DNA from 3 places in the Lysobacter sp. TAB13 genome. Region 3 is predicted to be linked to each of the others. Evidence: predicted binding sites of a transcription regulator. Region 3 holds the regulator's gene; each other region holds the start of a gene.
The links. Region 3 encodes sigma-54, which starts transcription at its own class of promoters, with help from an activator protein. Its sites were predicted from a motif close to TGGCACGNGCNTTGC; they were not measured.
Positions count from the first base shown of each region.

Region 1: a site for sigma-54 is predicted at 4,004-4,018, ahead of pgaA (poly-beta-1,6 N-acetyl-D-glucosamine export porin PgaA). Genes of this name have one in related genera too.
Region 2: a site for sigma-54 is predicted at 4,028-4,042, ahead of glnA (type I glutamate--ammonia ligase). Genes of this name have one in related genera too.

Region 1 covers NZ_JBFRDR010000014.1:57-10,088, forward strand. The annotation lists partial or broken gene AB4Y92_RS16790 (hypothetical protein) at 1-216, shown strand, start outside; gene AB4Y92_RS16795 (GH92 family glycosyl hydrolase) at 355-3,795, opposite strand; gene pgaA (poly-beta-1,6 N-acetyl-D-glucosamine export porin PgaA) at 4,111-6,201, shown strand; gene pgaB (poly-beta-1,6-N-acetyl-D-glucosamine N-deacetylase PgaB) at 6,234-8,162, shown strand; gene pgaC (poly-beta-1,6-N-acetyl-D-glucosamine synthase) at 8,226-9,485, shown strand; gene pgaD (poly-beta-1,6-N-acetyl-D-glucosamine biosynthesis protein PgaD) at 9,482-10,032, shown strand, end outside.
Region 2 covers NZ_JBFRDR010000002.1:122,530-132,561, reverse strand. The annotation lists gene AB4Y92_RS03360 (ammonium transporter) at 1-519, opposite strand, end outside; gene AB4Y92_RS03355 (P-II family nitrogen regulator) at 584-922, opposite strand; gene AB4Y92_RS03350 (TorF family putative porin) at 960-1,769, opposite strand; gene AB4Y92_RS03345 (GNAT family N-acetyltransferase) at 1,969-2,427, opposite strand; gene glnA (type I glutamate--ammonia ligase) at 2,546-3,955, opposite strand; gene AB4Y92_RS03335 (undecaprenyl-diphosphate phosphatase) at 4,231-5,037, shown strand; gene AB4Y92_RS03330 (DUF2750 domain-containing protein) at 5,070-5,585, shown strand; gene AB4Y92_RS03325 (DUF4377 domain-containing protein) at 5,680-6,528, shown strand; gene AB4Y92_RS03320 (hypothetical protein) at 6,600-7,151, shown strand; gene AB4Y92_RS03315 (RDD family protein) at 7,170-7,634, opposite strand; gene AB4Y92_RS03310 (hypothetical protein) at 7,733-8,326, opposite strand; gene AB4Y92_RS03305 (RDD family protein) at 8,472-8,945, opposite strand; gene AB4Y92_RS03300 (SDR family NAD(P)-dependent oxidoreductase) at 9,022-9,786, opposite strand; gene AB4Y92_RS03295 (YbhB/YbcL family Raf kinase inhibitor-like protein) at 9,791-10,032, opposite strand, start outside.
Region 3 covers NZ_JBFRDR010000008.1:83,609-93,640, reverse strand. The annotation lists gene lptA (lipopolysaccharide transport periplasmic protein LptA) at 1-197, shown strand, start outside; gene lptB (LPS export ABC transporter ATP-binding protein) at 197-916, shown strand; gene AB4Y92_RS11720 (RNA polymerase factor sigma-54) at 1,013-2,467, shown strand; gene hpf (ribosome hibernation-promoting factor, HPF/YfiA family) at 2,987-3,313, shown strand; gene AB4Y92_RS11710 (PTS sugar transporter subunit IIA) at 3,370-3,834, shown strand; gene hprK (HPr(Ser) kinase/phosphatase) at 4,356-5,306, shown strand; gene rapZ (RNase adapter RapZ) at 5,384-6,250, shown strand; gene AB4Y92_RS11695 (hypothetical protein) at 6,526-6,909, shown strand; gene AB4Y92_RS11690 (hypothetical protein) at 7,012-7,314, shown strand; gene AB4Y92_RS11685 (PTS sugar transporter subunit IIA) at 7,635-8,027, shown strand; gene AB4Y92_RS11680 (HPr family phosphocarrier protein) at 8,167-8,436, shown strand; gene ptsP (phosphoenolpyruvate--protein phosphotransferase) at 8,450-10,032, shown strand, end outside.

The DNA of each region.
Region 1 (10,032 bases), on a different contig from region 3:
GCAGGCAGGTGCCACATTGGGCATCCTGCCCAAGGTGGCACCCGGCGCACGTCCATGTGCGCCGCCCTTCGGGTGTCCTTCGGTCTCGCGAGTTACAAGCGGCGCCGGGCCAGAGCACAGCTACGGCAACAACAACCGCAGCAACAACAGCAACCGCAGCAACAACAACCGCAGCAACAACAACAACAGCAATGGCAATGGCAATGGCAACAATAGCCGCAGCCGCAGCCGTGGACGTAGCCGTAGCCGTAGCTACAGCCCCAGTCGCAGAAAATTATTGACAATCGCCGCAACAAGGCCCGCGACAACGCGGGCCTCAACATTTACCGAAGCAGCAAACCCAGAGGAATCCGCCTACTTGTCCTCACCCAACAACTCAACCTCAGCCAACTCGATCGCCCCCTGCCCATCCCCATCGTTCAACAGCCGCAACCGATAGCGCGAATACGCCGCCGGTTGCGCGATGGCAAAAGCGCGGGTCTGCCGCCGCCAGGCGAAACGCTGATCGCGACGCTCATCCAGCGTCGTCCATTGCGCCCCATCGTTCGACGCCTGCAACGCCCAGGCCTGAGCATCGCCGCGCTTGTTCGACGAAGTCAGCGTATACAACCGCGCCGTGGCCGGCGCCTTGAAGTTCCAGCTCAACGACGGCATCGGCCCGCTCAAGCGCGCGGACGTGCCCGAATCGTCGTCGAACAAAGCCGCCGCCTGCTTGGCGTTCAACCCGGCCACCGCGGTGTTGTCGCGACGGCTCAGATCCAGCAGCGGCGACGGCACTTCGCCTTCCTGGCTCAGCGACTCGGGCAAGGCCTGCGGCGAGCTCGCCCAGTTCGACGGCGACGGGCCCATGCGGAAATCCAGCACCGCGCCATGCGCCAGCAACTCGTGCGGCAAGGTCAGCCGGTCCCAAGGTTCGCCGTTGACCCGCAACGACTGCACGTAGCGATTGCGTTCGCTGACCTTCGGCGCGTTGATCTGCAACTGCTTGCCGTTGTCCAGGCGGATGTTCATGCGCTCGAAACGCGGCGCGCCGATCACGTATTCCGGCGAGCCCATGCGCAGCGGATAGAAACCGGCGGCGCTGAACAACCACCACGCCGACATCTCACCGTTGTCCTCATCGCCCGGATAGCCCTGGCCGATTTCGCCGCCGGAATACAGGCGGTCCATGATGTCGCGCACCTTCTCCTGGATTCGCCACGGCTGCCCGGCCGCGGCGTACATATACGGAATGTGGTGCGAAGGCTGGTTGCTGTGGCCGTACTGGCCCATGCGCACGTCGCGCGCTTCCAGCATCTCGTGAATCACCCCGCCGTAGCTGCCGACATCGAACGTGCCCGGGGTGGAGAAGAACAGATCCAGCTTGTTGCCCAGGGCGCTGCGGCCGCCGTACAGCGCGGCCAGGCCGGCGCCGTCCTGCGGCGCGTGGAAGGCCATGTTCCAGGCGTCGGTCTCGGTGTAGTCGTCGCCCCAGCGGGTCGGGTCGAACTCGGTCGCGGTGTAGCGCCAGCGGCCGTCGCGATGGCGGCCGACGAAGAAGCCCAGTTGCGGATGGAACAAGTTGGCGTAGCCGAGCGCACGATTGCGGTAATACGCCGCATCGTCGGCGTAGCTGCCGCGATACGGATCGTCGCCGCCGCTTTCGCGCGACAGCGCCGAGGCCAGACGCGCGATGGCGAAATCGTTGATGTAGCCGTCCATCGACCACGACAGGCCTTCATCGGTGCTGGTGTCGGTGTAGCCCTTGAAGATCGCGCGCTCGATGCCCTTGCGTCCGGCGCCGGGCACCGGGCTGACGGTGGAGGCGTTGCGGATCGCCGACTGATAGAACGAGCGCACATCGAAATTGCGCACGCCCTTGAGCCAGGCGTCGGCGAAAGCGACGTCGGAACTGGTGCCGACCATCAGATCGGCATAGCCCGGCGATGACCAGCGCGCGATCCAGCCGCCGTCGCGGTACTGCTGGACGAAGCCGTCGATCATCTCGCCGGCGTGCTTGGGCGTGAGCAGCACATAGGCCGGCCAGCTGGTGCGGTAAGTGTCCCAGAAGCCGTTGTTGACGTAGACCTGCCCGTCCATGATCACGGCGCCCGTGCGCGTCGCGCTGCTGGCGCCCGCGGCCGGCGAGAACGGGCTGGCGTACTGGTACAGCGGACGCTCGGCGGTGCCGGTGTTCTCGGAGCCGCTGTTGGGATACAGGAACAGGCGATACAGATTGGAGTACAGGGTCGCGCGTTCGTGCTCGGCCGCGCCCTCGACCTGGACGATGCTCAACTGCGCGTCCCAGGCCGCGCGCGCGCGTTCGCGCACGCTGTCGAAACTGTCGCTGTCGGCGATTTCCAGCTGCAGGTTGCGCTGCGCCTGCTCCACGCCGATCAGCGAGGTAGCGATGCGCATGCTGACCTGCCGCGCCGGATCGGCGGACAGATCGAAGCCGTACCAGGCCGAGACGCGGTTGCGATCCTTGGCGCGGTCCAGGCGCGCGCCGTCCTTGATCGGCCGGTCGAAGCGCGCATAGAAATACAGGCGGCCGGCGCCGGCGGACAGCTTGCTTTTGCTCTCGGTCCAGCCACTCAGGCCGCGGCCGTCGCGATCGAGCACGATATCGCCGTGCTCATCGCGCTGATCGAACAGCAACTGCGCGCGCCCGTCGGGATAGGTGAAGCGCAGCATCGCGGCGTGATCGGTCGGCGTCATCTCGGCCATCAGGCCGTTGTCGAAACGCACGCGGTAATAGTCGGCGCGCGCGGTTTCCTGATCGTGGCCGAAGCTCAGGCCGCGCTTGGCGCGATCGAACTGCGGCGCGCCCTCGCCCAGCGCCGGCAGGATGTGCAGAGTTTGCCGGTCGCCCATCCACGGGCTGGGCTCGTGCGACAGCGCGAGGGCTTCGATGCGCGGGCGATTGTCCTCGCCGTTGCGCTCCTGGTACTGGTACATCCAGTCCGAGCCGGCGTTAGTGGTCGGCGTCCAGAAATTGAACCCGTGCGGCAGCGCCACCGCCGGAAAGGTGTTGCCGCGCGAGTAGCGCGAGTTGGAGTTGCTGCCGCGGCGGGTGTCGACGTAATCGCTGGGATGCTCGGCCGCCAGCTTGTCCGGGTTTTTCTTCAACGGCGCCGGTTCGATCCGCACATCGTCCAGATAACCGCGATAGGCCTGCCCGCGTTCGCCTTCGTGCACCAGCACGATCTGGCGCACGCGACGTCCGGCGGCGACCTCGCCGATGCGGCTGGCCACCGCGTTCCACTGATCCGGATACAACAGCCGCGCCGCGCCCTGCCCGCGCGCGGTCAGCGGATTGCCGTAACGATCCAGCGGCTTGAGCTGCGACAGGCGGCTGCCGTCGTCGAACACCAGGTCGATGGCGACATAGGTCGAGGCATTGCGCAGATTGTCGAGCTGCGACACCGGCGCGGGCGCGGCGACGTTGGCCGGCGACAACGGAAACAGCCGGTACGACAGCTCGCTGTCCTTGCCGATGGCGATATCGACCTCGAACACCTGCGCCAGTTGTTCGACGCCGCTGCCGTCGCCTTCGAAGCGCAGCGAATGCACGCCGGTGAAGCCGGCCCCGGCCTTGGCGGTCAGGGCCGCGGCCGCGGGCGGGCCGCCGTCGAGGCTCACGCGCATGGCGTCGGCGGCCAGCGGCGCCGGCGCCGGATCGGCGGCTTCGAACGAACTCCAGAACTGGCGCGGCTTGGCCGCGGCGGCGGGCCCGGCGATCGCGCAGGCCAGGGCCCAAGTCAGCGCCGCCCTGCCCAGGACGGTGCCACGGCGGTTCTCTCTAAGTGCCGACATATCCGCTCCCCAGTGCCCTCGAACGGCATGCCGTTCTGCCGCCGCGCGCCGATGTGTGACGTCGCGGCCCCGTAAGAGACTGATTTAAATCGATCTAAATTCAGCTTGTCAAACCGCGTTGCAGCATCTTCGAACCCATTCATCGGTAAAAAACAATTTAAATAACAAACACTTAAGAGCAAACAGCCTGTCTACGTTCACAGCCCTTTGGCACAGCTCTTGCGTCAATACCCTAACAATGTGACTTGTTTCACATTTTTAATTGCACCAAGTCACGCTCTGCGACACTCCCCGCCCTTCGGAACTCGGTCTCCAATGCCGATACAGCATCGTCTTGCCCTGTCCATCGCTCTGGCGACCGCGACCGCAACCTGCCCATTTGCGTCAGTTATTGCCTCACCGAGTCAACTCGCCGCTGCCGACCCCCTGCCCGAGATCGAGCGCCTGCGCGCCGACCGGCAATGGCTGGCCGCGTTGGCGCGGATCGAAAGCGCCCAGGCCGCCCGGCCCGGCGACGATCGCCTGTACCGCCTGCAGGTGCTGACCCTGGCCGACCTGGGCGGCGCCGACCGCGCCTGGACCTTGTATCAGGCGCGCCCGCAATTGTTCAGCGCGGACGAACGTCAGCGCCTGGATTCCGATCGCCTCGCCCGCCGCGTGCTGTGGGGCACGCTGTTCCCCGAGAGCGAAACCGAGCGCCTGACCGAGATGCGCGAAGCCCGCGGCATGCTCGAACAGCACCGCGCCGCGCAGACGCCGCAGCAACAGCAAGCCGAGCTGCGCACGCGTTTCGACGAACTGGTGTTGCTCAACCATCTGGAGCGTCACGCCGAAGTCGTTGAGCGCTATCGCGCCCTGCAGGCCGAGAACGTGCAGTTGCCGATGTACGCGCTGGCCAAGGTCGGCGCCTCGCTACTGGCCGACAAGCATCCGGAAGAAGCCGCGACGGTGCTCGAACGCGTCGCCCGCGAATGGCCGGAAGACCAGGATTCGCAGCTGCAACTGGCCTATGCGTATTCCGAAGCCGAGCGTTTCGACGACGCCTACGCGCAACTGGAAAAGATCAAGGCCGCCGAGCCCGCGTTCGTGCGCGTCGCCGGCGCCAAGGAAAGCCATGAGAACTGGCGCCACTACGACGCCGACAGCCACCTGACCATGATCCGCCTCTACGGCGAGGACACGGTCGGCGCGCAGAAACATCTCGAAAGCCTCGCCGCGATCGGCCCCACCAACGCCGGCCTGCAGAGCGATCTGGGCGTGACCTATCAAAAGCGCGGCTGGACCGATCGCGCGCTGGAGCGCTTCCGCATCGCCAGCACGCTGGAGCCGACCAACGTAGGCGCGCGCGTCGGCCAGGTCGGCGCGCATCTGCAACACAACCGCGTGGATCTGGCCCGGCCGATTCACGACGAGCTGCTGGCCAATCGCGCGCGCGACGTGCAGGTCAAGCAGATGGCGCAATCCTGGGACAGCCGCATGGGCTGGCAATGGCTGGTCGGCAGCAGCTTCGGCCGCAGCGATGCGCGCGGCGGCGGCGCGACCGCATCGCCGCTGGGCAGCCGCGATGCCGAGCACCGCGTCGAAATCCAGAGCCCGCTGATCCACGACCGCTGGCGCCTGACCGCGCATGCGCGCGACGCCTGGGCCGACTATCCCGACGGCGCGTTCGGCAAGCAGCGCGTGCACGACCGCCGCACCGGCGTCGGCGCGCTGTACGTCTACGATCGTCTGAGCCTGGGTTTCGGCGTGGACCGGGCCAACGATCGCTGGCTCGACAGCGGCGATCGCACCGGTTACTACGCCGATGCCGGCTGGCGATTCGACGACGCCTGGTACGGCACCGCGTCGTGGTATCGCGGTACGCCGGAGGCTTCGCTGCAGGCGCGCCGCAGCGGCATCGACGCCGATGCGCTGAGCCTGGGCCTGCGCTACACGCCCAGCGAACGCACCAGCCTGGGCGCGACCGCGCAGCAGCTGCGCTACAGCGACGACAACACCCGCACCGCCTTCGGCCTCAACGGCGAACAACGCCTGTTTACCCGGCCGCATTTGCTGATCGATGGCCTCGCCGACGTGGCGACCAGCCGCGCCAGCCGCCGTGATGCGGAAGTGCCGTATTTCAATCCCAGCCGCGATTCGTCGCTGAACCTGGGCCTGCGCTTCGACCATCTCGCCTGGCGCCGTTATGAGCGCCACTTCCGCCAACGCCTGACCGTGCAAGCCGGCTCGTACTGGCAGCAGGGCTACGGCAGCTATTGGATTCCGCAATTGCGCTACGAACACGAATGGCGTTTCGCCACCGGCCGCACTTTGAACTACGGCGTCAACTGGTCGCGACCGATGTACGACGGCGTGCGCGAGGAACACCTCGGCTTCGATCTGACTTTCCGCTGGGGTGAACAATGAGCATGCAAGATTTCGCGACGCCGGCGGCGATGATGCGCGGCGCCTTCAAGCGTCTGTTGTTCACCGCCGCGCTGATGCTGGCGATGCCGCTCGCGGCCGCAGCGGCCGAACCGGCCGCTGCGATCGACCGCGGCGCCGCCGACGCGATCGCGCAGCAAACCAAGGCCGATCAGCTGCTGGTGCTGAGCTACCACGACATCCGCGACGATGTCGCGCGCAAGGGCGATCCCGATGCCTACGCGGTCAGCACGCAGAACTTCGCCGCGCATCTGGACTGGCTGTCCGGCCACGGTTACCGGCCGGTGGCGCTGAGCGACGTCATCAAGGCCTCGCGCGGCGAAAAGAAACTGCCGCCCAAGGCCGTGCTGCTGACCTTCGACGACGGCCTGCGCAGCATCTACACCCATGTGTTCCCGCTGCTGCGCGCGTATCGCTATCCCGCACTGATGGCGGTGGTGACCGGCTGGGTGGATCTGCCGCGCGAGCAGCAGGTCGATTACGGCCCGCGCATGTTCACCCACGACGATTTCGTCACCTGGGATCAGCTGCGCGAGATGCAGGCCTCGGGCCTGATCGAAATCGCTTCGCACAGCGACAATCTGCATCGCGGCGTGACCTCCAACCCGCAGGGCAACACCATGCCGGCGGCGATCACCCGCGAGTGGGACGCCAAGGCCCAGCGCTACGAGAGCGAAGCCGAGTATCTGGCGCGGGTGCGCAAGGACCTGTCCGCCAGCGCGGCCGCGATCAAGCGCGAGCTCGGCGTCTCGCCGCAATCGGTGGTGTGGCCGTACGCGGCCTACAACAGCCAGACCAACGCCATCGCCGATCAGCTCGGCATGAACGTGACCTTCGACCTGGAGGGCCGCCATCAGGCGATCGGCCGAGACCTGCACGGCCTGGCCCGTCTGCTGATGTTCGACAACCCGACCGTCAACGATCTGGCCTACGAACTGCGCCACGACGAAGAACTCGACGGCGTGCGCGCGCTGCAGGTCGATCTGGACTACGTCTACGATGCCGACCCGCAACAGCAGGCGCGCAATCTCGACAAGCTGATCGAGCGGGTCAAGCAGATCGCGCCCAGCCACGTGTTCCTGCAGGCCTTCGCCGATCCCGACGGCAACGGCTCGGCCGATGCGATGTACTTCCCCAACCGCCATCTGCCGATGCGCGCGGACCTGTACAACCGCGTCGCCTGGCAGCTCAAGACCCGCGCCCACGTCAAGGTGTTCGCATGGTTGCCGGTGCTGGGTTTCGAACTGCCGGACAAGGCCTTGAACGCGCAGTTGGAGATCAAGGCCAGCAACCCGGCCGAGACCCATCGCCTGAATCCGTTCGAACCGCGCACGCGCAAGATCGTCGCCGACCTGTACGAAGACCTCGCCGTCAGCGGCTACACCGAAGGCCTGCTGTTCCACGACGACGCGCTGCTGCGCGACGACGAGTTGCGCGGGCAGGCGCCGGCCGATCCGGCCGCGCGCACTCAGGCCTTGATCGAGTTCACGCAGGAGCTGGCGCGCGCCGCCGGCAAGTGGCGGCCGAAGCTGATCACCGTGCGCAACCTGTTCGCCAGCCCCGTGCTCAATCCTGAAAGCGAGGCCTGGTTCGCGCAGAACCTGGCCGCGTTCAACCAGGCCTACGACTACACCGCGGTGATGGCGATGCCGTGGATGGAAAACAGCCGCGATCCGCAGCGCTGGATGGACGTGCTGATGACCAAGGTCAAGCAGTCGCCGCGCGGGCTGGCACGCACCATCTTCGAACTGCAGACCGTGGACTGGCGTCACCAGGATCGGCCGATCCCGGCCGCGCAACTCAAGGCGATGGCGCACCGGCTGCAAGCCGCGGGCGCGCGCCACCTGGCCTGGTATCCGGACAACTTCATCGACGACCGCCCTTCCACCGCCGACGCCCGCGAAATCATGTCCGCGCGCGGCTTTCCCTACATCGAACGCTGAGCCAGCGACGGCCGCTTGCGCGGCCACGACGCAAGCCCGCCACCGGACCGCCACGAGAACGCCATGAATCCTGCCGTAAGCCCATTGCTCACTGCGCTGTTTCAGTTCGCGTTCTTCTATCCGATCGTGATGTCGTTCTTCTGGATATCCGGTGGGCTGTACTACTACTTCCGCCGCGAACGCCACGCGCGGCCGCGCACCGATCCGCCGCCGATAACCGAGGCGCCGTTCGTGTCGATCCTAATTCCGTGCCACAACGAAGGCGACCACGTCCACGAAACCATCGGCGCGGCGCTGGCGCAGCGTTATCCGGACTTCGAGGTGATCGCGATCAACGACGGCAGCCGCGACGACACCGGCGCCAAGCTCAACCGTCTGGCCGCGCAGCACAATCGCCTGCGCGTGGTGCATCTGGATCGCAACCTGGGCAAGGCCAACGCCATGCGCATGGGCGCGCTGGCGGCGCGATCGGAGTATCTGGTGTGCATCGATGGCGATGCGCTGCTGGACGAATACGCCACCCACTGGATGGTCTGGCATCTGTGCGAAGGCGCGCGCGTCGGCGCGGTCACCGGCAATCCGCGCATCCGCAATCGCTCGACCCTGCTCGGACGGCTGCAGGTCGGCGAGTTCTCTTCGATCATCGGCATGATCAAGCGCGCCCAGCGCGTTTACGGCCGCATCTTCACCGTGTCCGGAGTGATCTGCGCGTTCCGCCGCAGCGCCCTGCACCGGATCGGCTACTGGTCCGACAGCATGGTCACCGAAGACATCGACATCAGCTGGCGCCTGCAGATGGACCACTGGGACATCCGCTACGAGCCCAACGCGATGTGCTTCATCCTCATGCCCGAAACGCTGAAGGGCCTGTGGAAGCAGCGCCTGCGCTGGGCCCAGGGCGGCGTGGAAGTGTTGCTGCGCCATACCCGCGACCTGTTCTCATGGCGCAAGCGGCGCATGTGGGTGGTGCTGGCCGAATACGTGATGAGCGTGGGCTGGGCCTACATCATGGCGTTCATCATCGCGCTGTGGGCGCTGGGGCTGTTCGTCGAACTGCCCGAGCAACTGCGCGTGACCACCTTGCTGCCGTCGTGGCACGGCGTGATCCTGGCCTTGATCTGCCTGCTGCAGTTCGCCGCCAGCATCATCATCGACCGCCGTTATGAAACCGGCGTCGGCCGCAACTACTACTGGATGATCTGGTACCCGATGGCGTACTGGCTGCTGAGCTTCGCGACCACGGTCACCGCGGTGCCCAAGGCCCTGCTCAAACGCCGCGGCACGCGTGCGACCTGGGTCAGTCCGGATCGGGGACTGCGATGAGCAACGAGCACACCACGCCCGGCACGGGGCCGGGCACCGGCCGCGCGGCGGCGACGTTTTCGCGGCCGGCGCATGCAGTGCTGCATCCGGGCCGCCCGGCGAAAGCGGACAGGAAAGACGCAGCCAACCCGGCGCCGCACAAGCACGATTCGCGCCTGATCCAGAAACCCGGCTCGCAACCGGCGCTGCCGCGCACGCTGTGGGGCATGGTCACCGGCGCGTTCTGGCTGATCTACCTGTATCTGTGGACACCGGTGCTGACCCTGGTGCTGTGGCTGCTGGGCATCCGCAACGTCGCCTCCGAGTTGTACCTGCGCAAGCACGAAGTCGATCCGTTCCTGATGCTGGCCTTGCCCGCGACCGCGGGCGTGGTAGTGGCGCTGCTGCTGATCTGGGCCGAATACAACCGCTGGCGTTTCGCCGCGGCCAGCAGCGAACGCCGCGGCACCCAGCGCAGCGTCGCCCTTGAAGAAGTCGCGCGCGCGTTGGGCGCCAGCAGCGAGGTCGCCGCCGCGCTCAACGCCGGCCGCGTCAGCGTGTTGCACAT
Region 2 (10,032 bases), on a different contig from region 3:
CCACAGCACCGAGAACAGCAGCACCGCCGAGAACTTGATGCGCTCGGCGAAGGCGCCGACGATCAACGCGCCGGTGATGCCGGCGAAGGTCGACTGGAAGGCGATGAACACGTACTCCGGCAGCGACACGCCGGCGCTGAAGGTCGCCGCCAGCGATTCCTTGTTGACGCCCTTGAGGAACAGCTTGTCGAGGTTGCCGATGAACGCGTTGCCGCCGTTGAAGGCCAGCGAGTAACCGTAGACCACCCACAGCAGGACCAGCAGCGAGAACACCGCCAGCACCTGCATCAGCACCGACAGCACGTTCTTGGAGCGCACCAGCCCGCCGTAGAACAGCGCCAGGCCGGGTACGGTCATCAACAGCACCAGCAGGGTCGAGGTCAGCATCCAGGCGACATCGCCTTTATCGACGATGGGTTTCGCAGCGATCGCGGCCGCGGCCGCTTCCTGCGCATGCGCCGGCACGAAAGCGAGCAGCGCCGCCGCCGGCAATGCGCTCCAGGCCAGGGTTCGCAGCATCCGCTCGCGCGAGCGGGGTTCGAGCATCGTGTCGTACTTCATGTTCGTCTCTCGCAGGCAGGGGTCAGAGGGCATCGTCGTCGAGCTCGCCGGTGCGGATGCGCACCGCGCTTTCAACCGGCAGGACCAGGATCTTTCCGTCGCCGACCTTGCCGGTGCGCGCGGCGTTCTGGATCGCTTCCAGCGCGGCGTCGAGCAGGCTCTCGGGCACGGCGCATTCGATCTTCAGCTTGGGCAGGAAATCGACGACGTACTCGGCCCCTCGGTACAACTCGGTATGGCCCTTCTGGCGCCCGAAGCCTTTGACTTCGGTGACGGTGATGCCCGACACGCCGACTTCGGTCAGCGCTTCGCGCACCTCGTCGAGCTTGAACGGGCGGATGATGGCGGTGATCAGTTTCATCTCGCGGCTCCGGTGGTTTCGATCAATGCGCGCGGCGTCAGAACGCCTTGCTAACGGTCAAGGTGAAGGCGCTGTCGGCCAGGAAGTTGTTGTGGGCGTTGGTGTAGAGCGCCTTCTGCGCATCGGTGTCGCTATAGGCCGCGGCCACGGAGAAGCCGCTTTCGAAGGTTTTCGTCACCCCGAGCTTCCAGTCGGTGTATTCGAAGGCCTCGTTGTTCTCGATCCACTGCTTGCCGCCGTGCAGGTTGAGCGTCCAGCCCGGCTGGAAGGTCCAGTTGAGGTTGGCGTCGATATAGCCGCTGCCGTCGGAATCGGCGTAGCCGAACAGGTCGGTGACGGCGTAGGAATACTTCAGGCCGATCGACACCGTTTCGCTGGGCGCGAGCGTGCCGCCCAGATAGATCTCGGTGGTGTTCGGGCTGTTGAAGCCGGACGGGTAGTCGCCCGGGTAGTAGTAGGTCAACACGCCGACGTCGTACGAGAAGATCTCCCCGGCCTTGCCGCGATAGCCCAGATAACCGTCGAGCTCCAGGCTGCTGGAGATGTCGTCGCCGACGACCACCGTGTCCGACAGCCAGCTGATGTTGCTGCCCCAGGCGCCGACGTAGAAACCGCTGTCGTGCGCGTATTCGATACCGCCCTGCAGAGCCGGCTCCTGATTGGTCTGCGAGACCCCGCGAAACAGGTAGTCCGAGGTCAGACTGATCGAGCCCGTGGTTCCGGCGCGCGCTTGCGTAGCCGCGAGCGCGGCGCAACCGAGCGCGAGTGCGAGCGTCGCCTTGGCGACGGCATGGGCGTGCGTCGCGTGAGCGGCGTTGTGGTTTTCAGTCTTGAGATGAGACGACATGACGCAGGCTCCTCATAAGCGGTGGCCCCTCCCCGGTCATTGCGATGTGCGCGGTGATCGCGGAGCGCTTCGTTGGCGCTCTCGCGGTTTTTCGGAAACAAGCCGCCCCGCGGCGGGCCTGGCCCGTCGTGCGTGTCCTCATGGGTTGTGGGTGGAAAACGAAAACGGCCCGGGGCATTCGCCTCGGGCCGTGTGTGGGTTACAACGCTTTGCTCATGAACACGCTGTTGGGATCGTCGCGATATCCGGCGAAGGGCCCGCAGTAGTCGAAGCCGTAACGCGCGTACAGGCTGCGCGCCGGCTCGAATCCATCCATCGAGCCGGTTTCCAGGCTCAGCCGCCGATACTTGCGCCGGCCGGCCTCGCCGAGGATGTGTTCGAGCATCGCCGCGGCGATGCCGCGACGTCGATGCGCGCTGGCGGTGCGCATCGATTTGATTTCCCCGTGCCCATCGTCGAGCCGCTTGAGCGCGCCGCAACCGAGCAGATCATCGCCTTCGCCCCAGGCGCTCCAGAACGTGATGTCCGGATGCTTGAGCCCGTCCAGGTCGAGCGCGTGGATGCTTTCCGGCGGCGAGAGTTCGGCCATGCCCCGCAGGTGTTCGCGCAACAGCGCGATCACTTCGGGATGGTCGAGTTCGCCGGTACGGATGTGCATCGGGCGTTGCTCTCCTGGTTCACGACGGAGCGTGTCATTACTCGGCGTATCGGCGGCGTATCGGTCCGCGACGGCGAGAACATTGCCGTTGCGGACCTGATGCGCACGCCGTGGCCGCTTAGACGGCGTAGTACATCTGGTATTCGAGCGGGTGAGTCGCCGCGCGGAACTTCGTGACTTCCTGCATCTTCAGCGCGATGTAGCCGTCGATGAAGTCGTCGGTGAACACGCCGCCGGCCTTGAGGAACTCGCGGTCCTTGTCCAACGCTTCCAGCGCCTGGTCGAGCGAATGGCACACGGTCGGGATGCCCTTCTCTTCTTCCGGCGGCAGGTCGTACAGATCCTTGTCGCTCGGCGCGCCCGGGTCGATCTGGTTCTTGATGCCGTCAAGGCCGGCCATCATCAGCGCGGCGAAGGTCAGGTAGCCGGACTGGATCGGATCGGGGAAGCGCATTTCGATGCGGCGCGCCTTCGGGTTGGCCACGTACGGAATGCGGCAGCTCGCCGAACGGTTGCGCGCCGAATAGGCCAGCATCACCGGCGCTTCGAAGCCCGGGACCAGGCGCTTGTAGCTGTTGGTGCCGGAGTTGGTGAACGCGTTGATGGCGCGCGCGTGCTTGAACACGCCGCCGATGTACCACAGCGCCATCTGCGACAGGCCGCCGTAGCCGTCGCCGGAGAACAGGTTGACGCCGCCCTTGGCCAGCGACTGGTGCACGTGCATGCCGCTGCCGTTGTCGCCGACGATCGGCTTGGGCATGAAGGTCGCGGTCTTGCCGTTGCGGTGGGCGACGTTCTTGATGATGTACTTCATCGTCAACAGCTCGTCGGCCTTGGCGACCAGCGAGTTGAACTTGGTGCCGATCTCGCACTGGCCGGCGTTGGCGACTTCGTGGTGGTGCACTTCGACTTCGATGCCGACCGCTTCCAGCGTCTTGCACATCTCCGAGCGGATGTCGTGCAGCGAATCGAGCGGCGCGACCGGGAAATAGCCGCCCTTCACGCCCGGACGGTAGCCGCTGTTGCCGCCTTCGTATTCCTTGCCCGAGTTCCACGCCGCTTCTTCCGAATCGATATGGAAGAAGGTGTGGCCCATCTCATTGGCGTAACGCACCGAATCGAAGATGAAGAATTCCGGTTCCGGGCCGAAGAAAGCCTGATCGGCGATGCCGCTGGACTTCAGGTAGGCCTCGGCGCGCTTGGCCACGCCGCGCGGATCGCGCGAATAGGCCTGCATGGTGGCCGGGTCGAGGATGTCGCAGGTCAGGATCAGGGTCGGATCGGCGGTGAACGGATCCAGGACCGCGGTCGAAGCGTCGGGCAGCAGGATCATGTCCGACTCGTTGATGCCCTTCCAGCCGCTGATCGAGGAGCCGTCGAACATCTTGCCGTCTTCGAACAGCGCCGGCTCGACGATCGACTTGGGGAAGGTCACGTGGTGCTGGACGCCACGCATGTCGGTGAAACGCAGATCGATGAATTCGACCTTGTGATCCTTGACGAGCTTTTCGACGTGTTCGAGAGACATTGGGTTGGATCCGGGAATGAAGGGAATAAGGGGGAGGGGAATGGTTGGAACGCGGTAGACGGGTTGTATCAAGCAAGAGGTGTGCCAACGCAAGATTCATATCAAGCAACTGATTTATAAAGGTATCCGGCGGCCAGTCTTTTTGGATAGCACCATAACAAGGCGTTAAAGTTAGGCTTCGCACCTTTTTGGTGCCAGACCAAATCGGCTATCCTGCCGACCGCTCCGCGCCACCCATCCCCCTCCCCCTCATTCCCTTCATTCCCCGCCCCCCAATGACCGATCTGCTCGCCGCCCTCCTCCTCGGCATCATCGAAGGCATCACCGAATTCCTGCCGATTTCCAGCACCGGGCATCTGCTGATCGCGCAGCACTGGCTCGGCCATCGCTCGGACCTGTTCAATATTTCGATTCAGGCCGGCGCGATCCTGGCGGTCGTGGTCATCTACTGGAAGCGGCTGTGGGGGCTGGCGACCGGCTTCACCCGCCGCGACAACCTCGACTACCTGCTCAAGCTCGGCCTGGCCTTCGGCATCACCGCGGTGCTTGGCATCTTGGTCAAGAAGGCCGGCTTCGAGCTGCCCGATCACGTCACCCCGATCGCCTGGGCGCTGGTGCTGGGCGGCGTGTGGATGATCGCGGCCGAGCATTTCGCCGCCAAGCGCGCGGCCGCGCTGGGCGAACGCAGCCAGATCACCTGGACCGTGGCCGCGCTGGTCGGCGTGGCCCAGGTCGTGGCCGGCGTGTTTCCGGGCACCTCGCGTTCGGCGGCGACGATCTTCATCGCCCTGCTGGCCGGCACCACCAGCCGCGCGGCGGCGACCGAGTTCGCCTTCCTGGTCGGCATCCCGACCATGTTCGCGGCCACCGGCTATGAGCTGATGCACGTGGCCGGTACCCCGGCCGCGGCCGGCGAGGACTGGAGCGCGCTCGCGGTGGCCTTCATCGCCTCGGCCGTGACCGCCTTCATCGCGGTGAAGTGGCTGTTGCGTTATATCCAGAGCCATCGCTTCACCGCGTTCGCGATCTACCGCCTCGCCTTCGGCGCGGCCTTGCTGCTGTTGATGCCCTCGGGCAGCTGATCCGCAGCCGATCCCTTGCCGGAACCCCGCCGATGAACGAACAAGACCGCCTCGCCGAACAGCAGCTGCTGGAGTACGTCCAGCTGTCCAGCCCGGAGCGCTACGCCGCGTTCCTGGAATCGGTGGCGCGCACCGGGCGTTTCTGGATCGCGATGTCGGGCGAGTTCGTGCTGACCTTGTTCGACGAAGACGGTCAGGAACTGCTGCCGGCCTGGCCCTCGGCCGCGACCGCGCGCGCCTCGCTCGCGCAGGCGCCGCAGCTGCGCGAGTACGCCCCGGCCGAGCGCGAGCTGGGCGCGTGGCGCGAGCACACCGCCGCCGCGCTGAGCGAGGCCAAGGTCGCCGTCGGCGTGTTTCCCAGCGACCGCATGCAGAGCGTGACGGTCGATGCGGGGCTGCTGCTTTCGCATATCGATGAGGTGATCGCGGAGGATGCCGCGCTCGACGACGACACGCTGGACGACGAGGCGGACGGCAACGGCGGCCTGGATCTGCAACGCGCGCAGCGCGAGCTGATGCAGAAGTTCGCCAAACCGCCCAAGTCCTGAGCGCCGCCGACCGCCCGCTGAACGCGCGCAACCCCATCGCCCGCGCCGGCCCGTTGATCCTGTCTTCGCAACGCAACCCGGATCATTGCGCCCCATGAACATCACCCGCCCGCTCGTCCTCTCCGCCGCCGCGCTGTCGCTGGCCCTGCTCGCCGCCTGCGCCGCGCCCTCGCACAACAACGCCGACGGCGCCGCCGCCGCGCCCGCCGGCGATTCCGCCAACACCGGCGCGGCCAAGTCGTCCATCGACCTGGGCGCGTATCGCTGGAACCTCGACACCGCCAGCGACGCCACCGGCAAGCCGATCGGCGTGCTGCAGCGCGAAGGCAAGTACGGCCTGCAGCTGAGCTTCGTCAAGGACCGCCTGGGCGTGTCCGGCGGCTGCAATCACGTCGGCGCGAGCTATGCGCTCAAGGGCGACAAGATCGAGGTCAAGAATTTCCAGACCACGCTGATGGCCTGCCAGGACCGGCGCCTGATGCAGATGGACAGCGAGATTTCCAAGCAGCTCGAAGGCAGCACCCAGTTCGCGATCGAAGGCCAGGCGCCGCAACCGCGCCTGCTGCTGACCACCGCCTCGGGCAGCAAGCTGGTCCTGAGCGGCCAGCCGACGCCGGAAACGCGTTACGGCAGCGCCGGCACCACAATGTTCTTCGAAGTCGACGCCCAGCGCCGCAGCTGCCCGCATCCGCTGATGCGCGACTACCAGTGCCTGTGGGTACGCGAGCGCAAGTACGACGCCAACGGCGTCGCCCTGGCGCCGGCGGAGGATTGGCATTTCCTCTACCAGGACATCGAGGGCTACACCCACGAAGCCGGCGTGCGCAACGTCGTGCGGATCAAGAAGTTCGACATCAAGAACCCGCCGGCCGATGCCTCGTCGGTGGCGTATGTGCTCGACATGGTGGTCGAGAGCGAACTGGTTCCGCCGCCCAAGTCCTGAGGCGGCCGCGCGGGCGCGCTTTGATGCGCGTCCGCGCTATCGCGGCGATCTCATGGATAGAGGAATTGACGATGCTGGACCATCGCCGCGTTGCACGATCGCATCCTTCGTATAGCCTCGCGCTGGCATTGATTGTCGGCGCCCTGGCGTCATGCAGCACAACCGGAGCAAGCGTGTCCGGGCCGCAACCATTTGCGGGCACGAAGGACTCGGTAACCATCGAGCAATTATTGCGATGGTCGCTCGCCGGTGAGGCCGGCAAGAACAAGATCGAAGCAGCGCTGGGCAACGTCCTGGATTTGAAGCCGCTTCCTGGACGCGATTTTTCCGGCCAAGGGCCGGCGACGCTGAAAGACGGCTACGTCCTGAGCTTCGGCTCGATAGGGCAGTTGACGGGCCAGATCGATATCGGCGTCGCATCGGAGCCCTGCCTTCCCCCGAAATTCGCCTCCGAATTGATCGGCGCGCAAGGCGCGCCGACGGTCGATGCGCATGGCGAAGATCGAGGAAAAACCTACACGACGCAGCGCGCCGGTAACTGGATCAACTTCACTACCACGCCGCTGACTTACCGCTGCGTCGACTCGATCCATATCTATCCGATACGCGCTTCGCATCCCTGAGCAGGAACGCTCAAGCGATCACGGCTTCCTGACCACCCGCGTCTCGGACAGACGATCGTGCCAGGCGATGCGATCTTCGCCGGAGAAGAAGATCGAGAACGGCTCAAACGGAATGCAACGGCCCAGGCTGCGCACGATGATGCTGCCCCAACCGGGCGGCTGGTCTTCGTTGTCGACGACGCGCGTGCCGGTGACGAACTTGCCGACGGTCGCGCCGAACAAGCCCTCCATCATGATGTAGTAGACCATCATTATCGCGAAGGTGAAGAACACGTCCTTGAGCGGCGAGTGATAGATCGCCGAGCGACCGACGGCGATGATGATCGCGACCTTGATCATGCCGGCGATCGTCGAATCGATTAAGTAGTTGAAGAAACGCCGGCCGTAGCTGGCGGCCTCGTAGTCGGCCTGCGCATACGCGGTGGGGAGGGGCGCGGCGCTGACGCGCGAGACTACCTGGTAGGGATTGTGTTCGTCGCTCATGGCTTCAACCTGCTTCCTTGTATGGCCGCGCTGTCCGCGGCGCTTCAACTAAATCCGGCCTGCGAACGCGCTAACCGGCGCGGCGCTCGGCCGAAGACTCATGCGTCGTGCCACGGCACCCATTCGATACTGCCGACCCGGCCTTGCTCGAAACAGAAGGTCACCGCGTCTTCGCGGACCGGATCGACGTACTCGTTGCATGCGCCGCGCGCGATGCCCTGCCCCAGCGCGCGCACGATCCGGGCCTGCGTCGCGCCCACCCCGAGTCCTTGCCCGACCGGCCAGCGGCTGTCGCTCAGGCGCAGCCTGAGCACCTGCGGATCGCGATACGGGTGCGCGGATTTTCCGACCGGCGCCGGCGCTTCGAGCAGGTACGACAGTTCAATCGTCAGTCCGTCGAATTCCAGCGTGCGCTGATCGATCTTGAAATCGTTGCTGGTCTCGCGCCGTGTCTTTTGCGCGCGCTTCGGCGCCTGCCCGCCGCAGTGGCGCGGAAGTTCGCAGCGCCGCAGCGTGGCGGCCATGCCTGTAGAGGCGAAGCGGCTCGCCGCCTGCCGTTGCGCGGGGGAGTCGGCTGTTGCCAGAGCGAGCGAAGGGATCGGAACCAAAGCCAGCACGAGCCACCGCGAAAGGCGGCTCGCAAACAAGCGGGCGGCCGGCGACGCATCGGCCGTCGTGCCGCGATCAGGCAATGCGCTTGTCCATGCGCCAAACCGCCACCGTTCCATGGGCCTGCCCTGAGTGCTCTGCGGCGACTCTAAGCCGCGCCCGCGGCCGGCGCAACGAGGCCGATGGCGCGCCCCGCGTTCAGTCGCGCGATGCGCGGATGAACGCGCTTCAGCGCGCCCGCACCACCAAGGTCTTGGGCAGGCGATCGTGCCAGGCGGCGACGCGCTGCGTTCCGGAGAACAGGATGGTGAATTGTTCGAACGGGATCAGCCGCGCGGCGGTGCGGCCCAATACCTGGCCCCAACTCGGCGGGCGGCCTTGTTCGTCCACCACTCGCGTATTGGTGACCAGCTTGCCCAGGGTGACGCCGAACATGCCTTCCATCGGCACGTAATAGATCAGCAGCGCGATCGGCGTCATGACCCAGTCGCGGAACATGTTCGGCTCGCGCAGCGAGTTCACCACGGCCGGATCGTAGGCGGTGTACAGCGTCAGCGCGCAGACGATCAAGGCGACGCAGGCCAGCGAGTCGATCAGGTAGTTGATCAGGCGCTGGCCGCGCGTGGCGGTGACCAGTTGCGCGATGCGTTCGGCGCGCACTTGGGTTTGCGGCGCGTCGTAGGGATTGTGCGGGTCGTTCATTTCGTCGCTCGGTGAAGAATCGCCGCGCCGCGGATCGGCGGCGGCGCGGTCGGTCAAAGGTAAGCCGGATCGGCGCTCACAGGGTGCGGGTCTGGCCGCCGTCGACATCGACGATGGCGCCCTGCATGTAACTGGCCGCGTCGGAGGCCAGGAACGCCACCACGCGGGCGATTTCCGCCGGCTCGCCGAAACGCGCCACGCCCAGCTGCGCCGCCAGCGCCTGCGCGGCCTGCGCGCGGTCGATGCCGCGTTCGCGGGCGAGCGCGTCGATCCGCACCTGGGTGCGGCCAGTGGCGATGGAACTGGGGTTGACCGCGTTGACGCGCACGCCGTCGCGCACGCCGCGATCGGCCAGGGCCTTGGTCAGATTCAACAGCGCGGCGTTGACCGCGCCGCCGATGGCGAATTCGGCATTGCCGGTGCGCCCGCCGATGCCGGCGATGTTGACGATGCAACCGCGCGACTGCGCCAACGCCGGCCACGCCGCGCGGCACAGCCGCATCGCGCCGAAGAATTTCAGACCGAACCCGGCCTCCCAGTCGGCGTCGCTGAAGGCGAGAAAATCCCCGCGCGGAGTCGCGCCGGCGTTGTTGACGAGGATGTCGAGCCGGCCGTATTCGGCCAGCGTCGCCTGCACCAGTTGCGCGGCGGCCGCCGGCACGGACAGATCGCCGGCCAACACCCGCGCCGGACCCGGCAATTGCGCCGCCAGCGCTTCGAGTTCGTCGCGCGAACGCGCGGTCAAGGCCAAGGCCACGCCGGCGGCCGACAGCTCGCGCGCGATGGCCGCGCCGATGCCGCGGCTGGCGCCGCTGACCAAGGCCACTCGCGCCGCGCTCACTGGCTCAGCCCTTCACCGCGGGATTGAGCGAGTAGGTGCCGTAGATCGACGCCTCGCCCAGCACGTGGCTCTGCATCGCATTCAACACGGCGGCGGCGGTGAAGCGCGCGTCGAGTTCCAGCCGCTCAACGTCGAGAGCGAACACGCGGAAGAAATAGCGATGCAGGCGCAGATCGTTCGGCGGCGGGAACGGGCCGTCGTAGCCGTACCAGTCGCCAGCCATGTCCGGATCGCCGGCGAACCAGC
Region 3 (10,032 bases):
CCAGCGAACGCATCGTCTACAACATGAAGAGCGGCCAGGTGGACAGCGGCGGCGTCGGCGGTCGCGTCAACATGCGCCTGCAGCCCAAGAACAAGGACGCCTCCGCGCCCGCACCGGCCGCGGCCAAGCCCGCGCCGGCCAAAACCGCCCCGGCCAAGCCGGCGGCCAAGGCCACGCCCGCCAAGGGAGGCGGCTGATGCTGGTCGCCCAAGGCCTGCGCAAGGCCTACCGCCAGCGCGAGGTCGTGCGCGACTTCGGCCTGACCCTGGACGCGGGCGAAGTGGTCGGCCTGCTCGGCCCCAACGGCGCCGGCAAGACCACCTGCTTCTACATGATCGTCGGCCTGGTCCCGGCCGACGCCGGCACCATCGTGCTCGACGGCAAGGACATCACCGCCGAGCCGATGTACGCGCGCGCCAAGTACGGCGTCGGCTATCTGCCGCAGGAACCGTCCGTGTTCCGCAAGCTCAGCGTGGCCGACAACCTGCGCCTGGTGCTGGAACTGCGCGACGACCTCGACCGCCGCGGCATCGAGCGCGAACTGGCCAGCCTGATGGACGAATTGCAGGTGACCCACGTCGCCGACCAGCTCGGCGCCAGCCTGTCCGGCGGCGAGCGCCGCCGCGTGGAAATCGCGCGCGCCCTGGCCGCCCGCCCGCGCCTGATGCTGCTGGACGAGCCTTTCGCCGGTGTCGACCCCATTTCGGTCGGCGAAATCCAGCGAATCGTGCGCCATCTCAAGAATCGCGGGATCGGCGTCCTCATCACGGACCATAACGTTCGTGAAACCTTGGGCATTTGCGATCGGGCGTATATCCTGAACGACGGCGGCGTGCTCGCGCAGGGGGCTCCGGACGCGCTGCTGGCCAATCCCGATGTCCGTCGCGTCTACCTGGGCGAAACCTTCCGTCTGTAACCTTCCGGTTGCCGGGCGTGAAAGACGCCCGCGATGCACGACTCGGCCGACTGACATTCCAGGTCGTTGCCTTTCAGGTCGCGTCAGCCATCGAACATGAAGCCCCGCCTCCAAGCCTCTCTCGGACAACAGCTCGTAATGACGCCGCAATTGCGGCAGGCAATCCGCCTGCTGCAGCTGTCGGCTGTGGAACTGGAAGCTGAACTGGCGAGCGCGGTAGAGAGCAACCCGCTGCTGGACTGGACCGAACCGTCGGCGCCGGGCAGCGACGACGAAATCCGTCCGCCGCCGACCTCGGCCTCGGCCAGCGAAGACGCCGACCACGGCGAAGGCCCCGGCCCCGGCAGCGACGCGCCCACGCCCGAGCCGGAATGGACGATGGACGACGGCGAGACCTGGTACGAGCGGGTCGGCCCGTCCGACAACGACGAAGACTCGCCCGCGGCCGAACAAGTCGCCGACGCCGAAACCCTGCTCGATCACCTGCTGTGGCAGCTGCACCTCAGCCCACTGTCGTTGCGCGACCGCAGCATCGGCGTGGCCCTGATCGAAGCCATCGACGACGACGGATACCTGCGCGAACCGCTGCAGGCCATCGCCGATTCGCTCGCCCCGGAACTCAGCGTCGGCGAAGACGAAGTGCTGACGGTGCTGCATCAAGTCCAGCGTTTCGACCCGGTCGGCACCGGCGCGCGCTCGCTCGGCGAATGCCTGAGCCTGCAATTGAGCACCCTGCCCGAGGACACGCCGGGCAAGGCGCTGGCGCTGCAGATCTGCGCCGGCCCGCTGGAACGGCTGCCGCGCGTGGGCGTGGCCGGGCTGGCTTCCGAACTCAAGCTGGAGGTCGCCGAGGTCGAAGTCGCGGTGCAGTTGCTGCGCTCGCTCGATCCGCGCCCGGGCGCGCAGATGGGCGCGATCTCCACCGACACCTACGTCACCCCCGATGTCGTGATCTGGCGCCAGCGCGGCCTGTGGCGCGTGGCCTTGTCGGAAACGATGCGGCCGCGCATTTCCATCCATCGCGGCTACGAAGGCATGATCCGCCACGCCAGCGCCTCCGACGCCAGCTATCTGCGCGGCCATCTGCAGGAAGCGCGCTGGTTGCTCAAGAGCCTGGAAGCGCGCGGCGACACCTTGCTGAAGGTCGCGCGCTGCCTGCTCAAGCAGCAGGCCGCGTTCCTGGAATTCGGCGACAGCGCCTTGCGCCCGCTGACCTTGCGCGAAGTCGCGAACGAAGTCGGCCTGCACGAATCCACCGTCTCGCGCGCGATCGCGCGCAAGTACGCGCGCACCCCGCGCGGCACCGTGCCGCTGCGGGCGTTCTTCGCCTCGGGCATCGACACCGGCTCGGGCGGCGAAGCGTCCAGCACCGCGATCCAGGCCATGATCCGGCGCCTGATCGAAGCGGAAAACCCGCGCAAGCCTCTGTCCGACGCACGTCTGGCCGAGACCTTGAAGGCCACCGGCGTGCCGGTCGCGCGCCGCACCGTGGCCAAGTATCGCGAGGCGATGAGCATCCCGTCGTCTCAGGATCGCGTGCGCATGGCTTGAGAGTGAGGCGCCGCGTTTGCGAGCCACTGGCTCGCGCGGCGCCGAACGCCCGAGCGCCATGCGCTCGGAGCTGGAAGGTCGCAGCACTCTTCGCTCCCCCGCGCGGGCGTCCCGCCTCCCTTCCCCCACTTGCGGGAGAAGGCGCCCCGAAGGGGCGGATGAGGGCCCACGCCCCATCGAGCCGGCGCGCGCCATCGCTCCCCTTTCCTCACCCGCGCAGCCGGCGCTCGCGCGGACATTTCCACGCTCAGCGTGCCCTGCTTCCGCCAACCCCGTGGCTTATGCCTTTTGTCGCGAATCACATTGCAAAACTTTTACATCGTGCAAAAACCTCTGCCGGATCAAGGCCTTCCGGCGCGGCTACTACCAAAGGACCAAGTCGGGCCCTTGCGCCTCAAACTCAGCGTGAGATGCTGGACTTCCTGGCTCCGGCCAGGGCGTCACCCGGTTCCGTTTCGGTCCGGCAAGACCGGGCGGAACACGTTTCTGCATTCACCCGCGACGTGAAGGAGGTCCCCGATGCGTATCGAAACCCACGGCCAGCAGCTCGAAGTCACCGCAGCCCTGCGCGACTACGTTGAAACCAAGCTGGCCCGTCTGCAACGACACTACGACCATCCCTTCGACGTGCGAACCCAGCTCAGTCTCGACAAGCCCGACCATCGAGCCGAAGCCACCATCCTCATCGCCGGCCGCACCCTGCACTGCGATGCCGCCGCGATCGACATGTACGCCGCCATCGACCTGCTCGCGGACAAACTCGACCGTTTGCTGATGAAGCACAAGAGCAAGCAAGTGGACCATCACCGCGGCGAGAGCCTCGCCCGCAACGGCGAACTCACCTGAGCCCATAGCGTAAACTCCGCGCCAGCCACGTACCGCAAGCCACCTACAACGCCGTCATGCCGCTTTACGAACTGTTGAGCGCGGAGCGCGTTGCGATCCTGGTAGAACCCGGCGATCGCAACGCGGTGCTCGAAACCGCCGCGCGCATGCTGTCCGAAGGCAGCCCGCTGGTCACCGCCGCGCTCAGCGCCGGCCTGCAGGAACGCGAAAAACTCGCCAGCACCGCGATCGGCTACGGGGTCGCGATTCCGCATGGCCGCTCGCCCTTGTTCGAAAGCAGCCGCGGCGTATTCCTGCGATTGGCGCAGCCGGTGGATTTCGGCGCTTCCGACGGCCAGCCGGTGGATCTGGTGCTGGCGATGGCTGTGCCTGAGCATCACGTCCAACAGCATTTGCAACTGCTTGCCGAACTCGCCGAACGCTTTGCCGACGCGGGTTTTCGCGAGCGATTGCGCTCGGCGCCGAATGTGGCGGAGTTGAGTTATCGCTTGCTCGATCATTGTCGGCGCAGCGCGGCGTGAGTCGACGGCCGGCTGTAACCGCGTAACGCCCCGCCCTACCGAAACCCACCTACCGGATTCCCCCCTTTGAAAAAGGGGGGCCAGGGGGGATTCGCTTTTGCTTTTGCCCTGCCCAAAAGCAAAAGCAAATCCCCCGCGCTCCGATCGTTGACCTGAAACGCACCGGCGCCGGGCGCTTGCCCCCTTTTTCAAAGGGGGCAACTATTCAAACCCGCCTACCGATCCTTCTTTTTTGGAAGGGGGCAACTACTGAAACCCACCTACCGATTCCCCCCTTTGAAAAAGGGGGGCCAGGGGGGATTTGCTTTTGCTTTTGCCCTGCCCAAAAGCAAAAGCAAATCCCCCGCGCTCCGATCGTTGACCTGAAACGCACCGGCGCCGGGCGCTCGCCCCCTTTTTCAAAGGGGGCAATGTTTCGAAGGGCTGCGGTTACGTTCGAGCCACCGGTGTTGCCCCCTCTTCACGCCCCCCATCCCGTCCCCCGCAGGCGCCGTCATCGCTTTACTCGTAAACTTCCCCGCATGAGCAAAAGCATCCGTGCAGGCGAACTGTTCGAACAGCAGCGCGAGCGGCTCGCGCTGCGCTGGCTGGCCGGCCAACGCGGCGACGGGCGGCTGGTCGAGGCGGTCAATACCGTCGCCCGCCGGCCCTCGCTGGCCGGCTACCTCAACGCGATCTATCCGAACAAGGTGCAGATCCTCGGCACCGAGGAGCTGACCTGGCTCGATGGCCTGGACTCGCGGCTGCGCTGGGAAACCATCGAAAAGATCATCCAGTTCCGGCCACTGGCCCTGGTGATCAGCAAGGACCAGCCCTGCCCGGAAGACCTGCGCATCGCCGCGGAAGAAACCGATACGCCGCTGTGGGTGTCGCCGCGCCGCGGCCACGAGTTGCTCAATCATCTGCAATACCACCTGGCGCGCGCGCTGGCGCCGCAGATCACGCTGCACGGCGTGTTCATGGAAATCTATTCGATCGGCGTGCTGATCACCGGCGAATCGGGATCGGGCAAGAGCGAACTCGCGCTGGAACTGGTGACGCGCGGGCATCGGTTGGTCGCCGACGACGCGCCCGAATTCACCCAGATCGCGCCCGACGTGCTCGACGGCACCTGCCCGGACATGCTGCAGGATCTGCTGGAAGTGCGCGGCCTGGGCGTGCTCAACATCCGCCAGATGTTCGGCGACACCGCGGTGAAGAACAACAAATACCTGCGCCTGATCGTGCACCTGACCAAGCCAATGAGCGAGCCCAAGCCGGCCGGCATCGAGCGCCTGACCGGCGACACCGGCCTGCGCCGCGTGCTCGACCTGGACGTGCCGATGATCACCCTGCCGGTCATGCCCGGCCGCAACCTGGCGGTGCTCACCGAAGCGGCCACGCGCCTGCACAGCCTGCGCATGAAAGGCTTGGACCCGGCCGCGGCCTTCATCGCCCGGCACAGCAACTTCCTGGAGCGCGGCGAATCGTGAGCGGCATCGAATCCCATCCCAATCCCGAAGCGGCCAACGAAGCGCGTTCCGGCGCCGAAGCCGCGCCGGAAGCGAGCATGTTCACCCTGGTCATCGTCAGCGGCATGTCCGGCTCGGGCAAATCGGTGGCGCTCAATACCTTCGAAGACCTGGGTTTCTACTGCGTCGATAACCTGCCGGCCGAGTTGCTGCCGCAGTTCGTGCAGAACGTGATCAAGGCCGAGGACGGCATGCCGACCAAGCTCGCGGTCGGCATCGACGTGCGCAACCGCCACAGCGATCTGGCGAATATTCCCGAGTGGCTGTCGGCAGTCGGCGCGCTGGGCGCGGACCCGAAGCTGGTGTTCTTCGAATCCAGCGACTCGGTTTTGCTCAAGCGCTACGCCGACACGCGCCGGCGCCATCCGCTGAGCCAGTTCGGCCTGGCCCTGGCCGATGCGATTTCGCTCGAACGCCAGGTGCTCAAGCCGCTGCGCCAGATCGCCGATGCGATCGTCGATACCAGCGAGCTCAATGTCCATCAGCTGCGCCGCCATGTCATCACCGAGTTCGGCCTGGGCGGCGAGGCCGGCATGTCGTTGCTGTTCGAGTCCTTCGCCTATCGCCGCGGCGTGCCGGCCGATGCCGACTTCGTCTTCGACGCGCGCGCGCTGCCCAATCCGCACTGGAATCCGGCGCTGCGTCCGCTGTCGGGCCGCGACGGCGGCGTGCGCGACTACATGGAAGCGCAGGACGATGTGAAGCTTTATGTCGAGCAGATCAGCCAGTTTCTCGACACCTGGCTGCCGCGGCTGCAATCGGACAGCACGCGCAGTTACGCGACGATCGCGTTCGGTTGCACGGGCGGGCGGCATCGGTCGGTGTATCTGGCTGAGCGGCTCGCCGAGCATGCGCGGTTGCGTGGGTGGAATGAGGTGGCGGTGCATCATCGGGAGTTGGATTGAGGTGGGTTTTGCGTTGGCTTGATGCAAAAGCTAAATCCCCCCTGCCCCCCTTTTTCAAAGGGGGGGAACAGCAACAGCGCTGATGTGGGAGTGCACCGTCGAATTCGTTCTGCCCTCGCCTTCGACATGAATCAGCAGTGACCATATCGCCGCATAAATCGCCGTCGCTTACGAAATTTTCCCATCTCCGTGCCGAAATGCTTGCACGCCGCACCGTAGGTTTCGAACTACGCCGATAGCGTGATCCGGCGTTCCCGCAACCACGGAGCAGCGACATGAAACCCATGATCCGCAGCCTCAGTCCGATGCTGCTCGCCTTGCTGACCGGTCTGTCCGCGTCGGCGGCCTTCGCGCAGAACGGTTCTCCGCCCGGGTCGCGTCCCGCCGATCCGATGCCGGCGTCCGATCCGATGCAACGCACCGAACCGCCGGTCAACGATCCGCGCCGCGACGCGCGCACGCCGCCGCCCAGCGACGCGATCGGCCCGGCCACCTTCGCCGAACTCGACAGCAACGGCGATCAGAAGATCAGCCGCGACGAGGCCGCGCTCGATGCGCGCCTGGCCGCGAACTTCTCCACCCACGACCTCGACGGCGACGGCTCGCTGTCGCTGTCGGAATATCAGGCCGGGCAGAACAAGCGCGTCGGCGACAAGTAATCCAACGCCGCCGCGCACCGGCCCGGCCGGACGATCGCGATCGCCTGCCCCGCCGCGGCCCGATATCTCCCCCACCGGCTGACCCATCAGCAAAGGATCGACATGACCACCACCCTTCCCCGCCCGCGCCGCCTCGGCCTGCTGCTGAGCGCGCTGTTCGCCGCCGGCCTGCTCAGCGCCTGCAACAAGCCCGCCGACGCACCGCCGCCGGATGCCGGCGCCGGCCCGGCGCCCGCGGCTCCGGCCGACACCACCCCGCCGCCGGCGGACACCACGCCCCCGGCGGACATGCCGCCGCCGGCCGATACGCCGCCCGCCGACACCCCGCCGTCCGACCCGATGCCGGCCGACAGCGCCACCACGCCGCCGGACAAGGGCAAGACCGAGACGCCGCCGAAGCAGTAAGCCGGCGCGCCGCTCGCACCGGAACGGGCCGCTCGCGCGGCCCGTTCTTTTTTCGGCCCGCTCCGACCGGCCGAGTGACCGCCCGCGCAGGCGAACGCACGCGAATTCCGCCGGCCGCGATGTACGGTCGCGGCCAGACGCGGCGCAAACCGAACATTTGCCGCAGCGCAGCGAGGATTGCGGCCGCTCATGAGACGACGCGCTCGCCGCAAGCCTGTCTTCGGTCTGCCGCCACCCGCGCTCCACCCATCGCGGCCGAAATCCTCTGGCGACCGTCCGGACGCTTTCGGCGCGTCACCGTGCTCTGTTAAGTTGTCGCCATGTCCGTCGGTATCCTACTCATTACCCATTCCGGAATCGGCAGCGCGCTGGTCGCTGTCGCCGGCCGTTTGTTGAACCCGTTGCCGTTGCGCACCGAAGCGCTGGAGGTGCCGTTCGACGCGGACCTCGATCAGCTGCTGCCGGTCGCCAGCGCGGCCCTGCGCCGCGTGGACGATGGCGACGGCGTACTGGTGCTCACCGATCTGTACGGCGCGTCGCCCAGCAACCTCGCCGCGCGCGTGGCCCAGTTGGGCACGCCGGTGCGGCGCGTGTCGGCGTTGAATCTGCCGATGCTGATGCGGGTGATGAACTATTCCGAATTGGCGCTGGAGCAATTGCCCGCGGTCGCCGCGGCCGGCGCCCGCAACGGCGTCATCCTCGACGATGCGTGAGCCCGGCCACGTTTGCGCGACACCAACACCGCACGCCCCTTGAATGCATGATCCGAACCGCAATAAGGCACTATCGCCACAGCATCACCGCAAACCGTATCGAGTTCGATGCGTTTGACCATTGCCTGAGGACCCCGACATGATCGAACGCGACCTGACCGTCTCCAACCGACTGGGCCTGCACGCCCGCGCCACCGCCAAGCTGGTGCAGGTGCTGTCGGGTTTTCGCAGCAACGCCACGCTCACCGCCAAGGGCCGCGAGGTCAACGCCAAGAGCATCATGGGCGTGATGCTGCTCGCCGCCGGCCAAGGCACCCACGTCAAACTGCGCGTGGACGGCGAAGACGAGGCCAACGCCGCCGACGCGGTGACCGCCTTGTTCGATCGTCGTTTCGACGAAGACAGCTGAGCCGGAGGCGCGGATGCGGCAGGAATTCCAAGGTCACGGCGCGTCACGAGGCAGTGCGCTGGGCCGCGCCCGGGTGCGGCTGCCGCATGCGCTGGAAGTCGCCGAAGAGCGCATCACCCATGAGCAGGTCGAAGGCGAGCTCGGCCGTCTGCACGCGGCGATCGACACCGTGCGCAACGAAATGCACGCCTTGCGCGACCGCCTGCACGGCGCGCTGGCGCACGAGGTCGGCGAGTTCCTCGACCTGCACACCTTGCTGCTGGACGATCCGGAGCTGCTGCAAGGCCTGGACGAACTGATCCGCACCGGCCACTACGCCGCCGACTACGCCCTGCGCCTGCAGCGCGACCGCATCGCCTCGGTGTTCGAGGCGATGGACGATGCCTACTTCCGCAGCCGCGTGGACGATATCGACCAGGTCATCGGCCGCATCCACGCCGCGCTGCATCGTCGCGATCACGACACCTCCGGCGTGGCCGGCGAGATTCTCGTCACCGACAACGTCGCCCCGGCCGAACTGGCGCAGTTGCAGGCGCAGGGCGTGATGGCGATCGTCACCGCCGCCGGCAGCGCCCTGTCGCACAGTGCGATTCTGGCGCGCAGCCTGCACTTGCCGCTGATCGTCGGCGCCTCGCAGGCGCTGCTGAAGATCAACGACGGCGACGCGCTGGTGGTCGATGGCGCCACCGGCACGGTCATTCTCGAACCCAACGCCGAAGACCTGCGCGGGCATCGCGCCCGCACCCGCGAGCTGGCGCGCGAACGCAAGCAGCTGCACCGCCTGCGCCGCGAACCCACGCGCACGCTCGACGGCATCGACATCAAGCTCTACGCCAACGCCGAATCGCGCGAGGACGTGGCCGAGGCGCATGCGCTCGGCGCGGCCGGGGTCGGCCTGTACCGCACCGAATTCCTGTTCCTGCAGCGCAACGAACTACCGGACGAAGACGAACAGTTCCGCGTCTACCGCGACGTCGTGCTCGGCATGACCGGCCGCACCGTCACCATCCGCACCCTGGACCTGGGCGCGGACAAGGCCGACAAGACCGGCCTGGCGCTGCGCGACGAACCCAACCCCGCGCTCGGCGTGCGCGGCGTGCGCCTGTCGCTGGCGCGCGAAGGCCTGCTGGAAACCCAGTTGCGCGCGATCCTGCGCGCGTCGGGCTACGGCCCGGTGCGGGTGCTGGTGCCGATGGTCAGCTCGACCGAGGAAGTGCGCACGGTGCGCGCGCTGCTCAAGAAAGTGGCCGCGGACCTGCGCAAGCAGGGCCACGAGATCGCCGACCACGTGCCGCTGGGCGCGATGATCGAAGTCCCGGCCGCGGCGATCGCCCTGCCCGGCTTCATCGGCCTGATCGATTTCCTTTCCATCGGCACCAACGATCTGGTCCAGTACCTGCTGGCGGTGGATCGCAACAACGAAGCGCTCAGCGACCTGTACACGCCGCTGCATCCGGCGGTGCTGCGGGTGATCCGCGACGTGATTCGCCTGGCCAAGTCGCGCGGCAAGCCGGTCGCGGTATGCGGCGAAATGGCCGGCGACGCCAACTTCGCGCCGCTGCTGCTGGCGCTGGGGCTGGAGGAATTCAGCCTGCA